2 regions of the Ruegeria sp. H7 genome follow, and region 2 is predicted to be linked to the other one. Evidence: riboswitches for the same ligand, from Rfam matches in the RefSeq annotation. Region 2 holds a riboswitch; the other holds the start of a gene.
The links. A riboswitch is a leader RNA that binds a small molecule or an ion and turns the genes downstream of it on or off. The one in region 2 is predicted to bind thiamine pyrophosphate.
Positions count from the first base shown of each region.

Region 1 (2,389 bases), on a different contig from region 2:
GCCAGCGCCGCGCTGAACAGGGCCGACAAGACGGCCTGCACCAGCGTAAAGCGCAACGCGGCCCAGTCCGCCGGGCCGAACCCGCCGGCTGCATCAGCCCGCAGTGCAACGGCGGCCAGCGTCCCAAGGATCAGCGCAGCGACCAGCGCCGCTGCGCCAACACCCGGCCAGGGGCTTACTGGCTGAGCGCGCCCAGCCATTCCGCAAGCGCCTGATCCCGCGCAACGGCAGCCTCATCCGGGGACAACAACAGTGATTTTTCCGGGGTGATCAGCGTATCGAACCCTTCGGGCAAGCCCAATGCCGGAGTCACCGCCGGATACATCCAGTTGGTCGTGGGAATGATCTGCTGGAACGCGTCCGAGACCATGAATTGCAGGAACTGATCTGCCAGTTCCGGCTGATCCGTCCCAGCCAGTTTCCCGGCCACTTCCACCTGCATATAATGACCTTCGTCAAAAGCCGCCGCCGCCTTGCTGGCGTCTTCTTCGGCAATCAGGTGATAGGCAGGCGATGTGGTGTAGCTGAGGACCATGTCGGCCTCACCTTCCAGAAACAGCCCGTACGCCTCGGACCAACCCTTGGTCACGGTTACGATATTGTCGGCCAGACCGGCCCAAATCTGGGGCGCGTCATCGCCATAGGCCGCCTTGACCCACAGCAGCAGACCCAGACCGGGGGTCGAGGAGCGCGGGTCCTGAATGATGATCTTGGTGTCGCTGTCGGCCAGGTCCCGGAAATTCGCAGGGGCCGCAGCATCGGCATTGTGGACAAAGGCGAAATAGCCCCAGTCATAGGGGGCAAACACGTCATCCGACCACTCGATCGGCAGCGCATATTCAGCGGTCACTGCGCTTGGCGCAAACAGGCCGGTTTCCTTGGCGGCGGTGATCAGGTTGGTATCCAGACCCAACACCACATCCGCGTCCGAGCTTTCGCCCTCAAGCCGGATGCGCGACAGAAGCGCTGCGCCGTCTTCAACGCCAACAAGGTTCAGGTCACAATCACAGACGGCCTCGAACGCCTCTTTGACCTTGGGACCGGGGCCCCAATCCGAGACGAAGCTGTCATAGGTGTAAACGGTCAGCTGAGGTTTGTCGTCCGCCATGGCGGCTGTTGCACTCAGAATTCCCGCAGCAATCAGCAGATGTTTCATGTCATCCTCCATTGCGGCGAGAGGGCAAGGATGGATGAACCGTTACCTTTCCCTCCGCCGGTTCTAGCCGGTTCAGGTTCAACGGGTTCGCCCATGGCATCTCAGCGTTTTTGTCACGCACCCCGAGGTAAAAGCCTGACTAGGGGGGAACGGATCAAAAGACAACCAGATTCGCTGCCCGCAGGTGCCGCCTGAAAGGGCCGCGTCGGGCCGAAACCGGGCAGGAAATTTCCGATAATGCCCAAAACAAGGGCCAAAAAAACGGATTGTTTTGCGCCCGATCCGATTTTTGGGAAATTCGTCCTGTCTGAGCGCTGGTCATTCCACTGAAGACCCCATATGAGGAACGCCACGCGTTTAACAGGCAGAAAAACAGTCCCGTGTTCGACCTTCCCGCGCAGCGCGCGCATCTCTCCGAAAAATATGATCTTGCCCCCTCGCCCGAGCTTGCCGAAAGCATGAGCGACATCTACGACCGCATGTCCCGTGTGGTGTCGCCGATGGATTGGGCGATCTACGCGCCTTACGTCAAGGCGATCAACGATCTGAAGGCCAGGCGCAACGCGGTCATTCTGGGCCACAACTACATGACGCCCGAGATTTACCGGGGCATTTCGGATTTCGGCGGCGACAGCTTGCAACTGGCCATCAAGGCGACCGAGGTCGAAGCGGATGTGATCGTGCAATGCGGTGTGCATTTCATGGCCGAGACGTCGAAGATTCTAAGCCCCGACAAAACCGTGCTGATGCCGGATATGGAAGCCGGATGCTCGTTGGCGGAATCCATCACCGCCGAAGGCGTCGAGGAAATGCGACGCCGCTATCCCGGTGCGCCGGTCGTGTCTTATGTGAACACAACGGCCGAGGTCAAAGCGGCCTCGGACATCTGCTGTACCTCATCGAACGCGGCGCAGATCGTTGCGGCGCAGGACAGCCATACCGTCATCATGACCCCGGATCAGTATCTGGCCCAAAACGTGGCGCGGGACGTGCCGCAGAAAAACGTGGTCTGGTGGGAAGGTTCGTGCATCGTGCACGAGCAGTACAGCGCAAGCGATCTGCGCGACTTCCGCGAATGGAACCCGGGCACGCGTCTGATTGCCCATCCCGAATGCCCGCCGGATGTGGTGGCCGAGGCCGATTTCTCGGGTTCGACCAGCGGGATCATCAAATACGTCACGGATGAGAAGCCGGAAAAGGCGCTGTTGATCACCGAATGCTCGATGGCGTCGA
Region 1 covers NZ_JBQFNZ010000004.1:87,031-89,419, forward strand. Annotated here, with positions in the region: gene ACR0AC_RS10975 (thiamine/thiamine pyrophosphate ABC transporter permease ThiP) at 1-200, opposite strand, end outside; gene thiB (thiamine ABC transporter substrate binding subunit) at 176-1,156, opposite strand; TPP riboswitch at 1,188-1,291, opposite strand; gene nadA (quinolinate synthase NadA) at 1,537-2,389, shown strand, end outside.
Region 1: it holds a riboswitch for thiamine pyrophosphate, as region 2 does, so the genes downstream of both, thiB (thiamine ABC transporter substrate binding subunit) here and thiD (bifunctional hydroxymethylpyrimidine kinase/phosphomethylpyrimidine kinase) in region 2, are expected to answer to the same signal.

Region 2 (2,389 bases):
GCTCTGCCCACCAATTGATGGCCTTCTGACCCAACCGCAAAACGGGTTCCTCGGCGTTTTCGTATTCGCACCAAGGGGCCAGCATGCCGCCCGCCCACCACGAACACCCATGCGGACCGGGCGGACCAGCGGGGTCAAAGACCTGCACCTGTTCGCCGCGCGAGACCAGCTCGCTGGCAACGGCCAATCCGGCAACCCCGGCCCCTATGACAGACCAGAGCGTCACGCGGGCCAAACCCGGTGAAAGTGATGCACCGGCCCGTGCCCCGATCCGACATTCAACTCATCCGCCCGCGCAATCGCGCCTTGCAGATAGTCATGCGCTTCGGCCACCGCCTCGGGCAGCGCCAAACCCTTCGCCAGACCGGCCACAATCGCCGAGGACAGGGTGCAACCCGTTCCATGCGTGTTTCTGGTGTTTTGCCTTGGTGCCTGAAACTCGGCCACAACACCTGTTTCACCGATCAGCATATCGTGGCAGATGTCACCTGTGCCATGGCCACCCTTCATCAGAACCGTCCGCGCTCCCATTGCGCACAGCGCCTTGCCCTGTTCGATCATCTCGCTTCGCGACGCCGCAGCTTGCTGATCCAGCAGGCAAGCCGCCTCGGGCAGGTTCGGTGTCAAAACACTCGCGCGGGGCACCAGGACGTCACGGAGGGTCTGCACAGCCGCGTCCGCCAGCAAGGCGTCGCCGGATTTCGCAATCATCACCGGGTCTAGAACGATGGGGCCGTCAAACCCCGATAGTGCCCGCGCTACGGTTTGGATGATTTCAGGCGTTGCCAGCATGCCGATCTTGATCGCGCCAACGTTCAGATCGGTCAGCACCGCCTCGACCTGCGCGGCGATCACGTCCGGCGGGATACCGTGCACAGCCGTAACCGCCTGCGTGTTCTGCGCCGTGACTGCGGTGATGACGCTGGATCCATAAACGCCCAAAGCCGACATCGCCTTCAGATCGGCCTGAATCCCCGCGCCGCCGCCGCTGTCGGATCCTGCTATGGTCAGGGCAATTGCTGCCACGTCGTCGCTCCATCATTTTGGGGGCAACGCGGGCATGGAAAACGTCTGTATGCGTTAGACCGTTCCCTACGCCGGTATTGCCCGGATCAGGTTCGATGGGTTAACGCATTCACGCCTCTCAGCCCTTTGATCAGGGCACCCCAACGGTTGATGCGGACAATCTCAGGGCAGGCGCTGGAAATCAAGCGTCAATCCACAGGTCATAAGGCCACTTTGGGCAAGAGGTTAAGACCAAAGCGGCGTTTGAATTGCGGAGGAAAATGCGAGGCTCTGCCTCGCGCTCCGAGGTATTTTGGGCCAGATGAATAAAGGATCCCTTGCTTCATCTGGCCACAAATATCTCGGGGGAGACGCCCGGTACGGGCGGCGGGGGCAGAGCCCCCAATAGCGGACGACCGCCCTAATAGAGGCAGTCCGCCTTAACCCTTCATCCCGTCCCAAAAGGACTTGACGGACGAGAAAAAGCTTTTGGATTCCGGGTGGTTATCTTCCCCCAGATCATCAAACTCACGCAGAAGCTCTTTCTGTCGGCTGGTCAGGTTGACCGGAGTTTCCACGGCCAGTTCGATGAACATGTCGCCAACACCGCCACCGCGAAGGGCGGGCATGCCCTTGCCGCGCAGACGCATCTGACGGCCCGACTGGCTGCCTGCCGGGATTTGCACCCGACCGCGGCCACCGTCGATGGTTGGAACTTCGATCGACCCACCCAGCGCAGCCTTGGCCATGCTGACCGGCACGCGGCAATACAGGTTCACGCTGTCGCGTTCGAACAGCTTGTGATCCGAAACCTCCACAAAGATATAGAGATCACCCGGAGGGCCACCGCGCATTCCGGCTTCGCCTTCACCGGCCAAGCGGATACGGGTACCGGTTTCAACACCGGCAGGGATGTTCACCGACAGGGCGCGTTCTTTTTCGACACGGCCCGCGCCATTGCAGGATTTGCATGGGTTCTTGATGATCTGGCCCAATCCCGAACAGGTCGGGCAGGTGCGTTCAACGGTAAAGAACCCCTGCTGCGCGCGAACCTTGCCCATGCCGGAACAGGTCGGACAGGTGGTGGGCTCTGCGCCGCCTTCGGCCCCCGTTCCTTCGCAGGATGAACAGGCCACTGCGGCGGGTACGTTGATGGTTTTCTGCAGCCCCGCGTAAGCCTCTTCCAACGACACACGCAGATTATAGCGCAGGTCCGAGCCGCGCGCGGCCCGACGTCCGCCGCCACCGCCCCGCTGCCCACCCATGAAATCGCCGAACAGATCGTCGAAAACGTCCGAGAACGCGCTGGAAAAATCACCCTGACCAAAGCCGCCGCCGGGACGGCCGCCGCCGCCCATACCGTTTTCGAATGCGGCATGACCAA
Region 2 covers NZ_JBQFNZ010000003.1:98,937-101,325, reverse strand. Annotated here, with positions in the region: gene thiO (glycine oxidase ThiO) at 1-226, opposite strand, end outside; gene thiD (bifunctional hydroxymethylpyrimidine kinase/phosphomethylpyrimidine kinase) at 223-1,026, opposite strand; TPP riboswitch at 1,073-1,179, opposite strand; gene dnaJ (molecular chaperone DnaJ) at 1,446-2,389, opposite strand, start outside.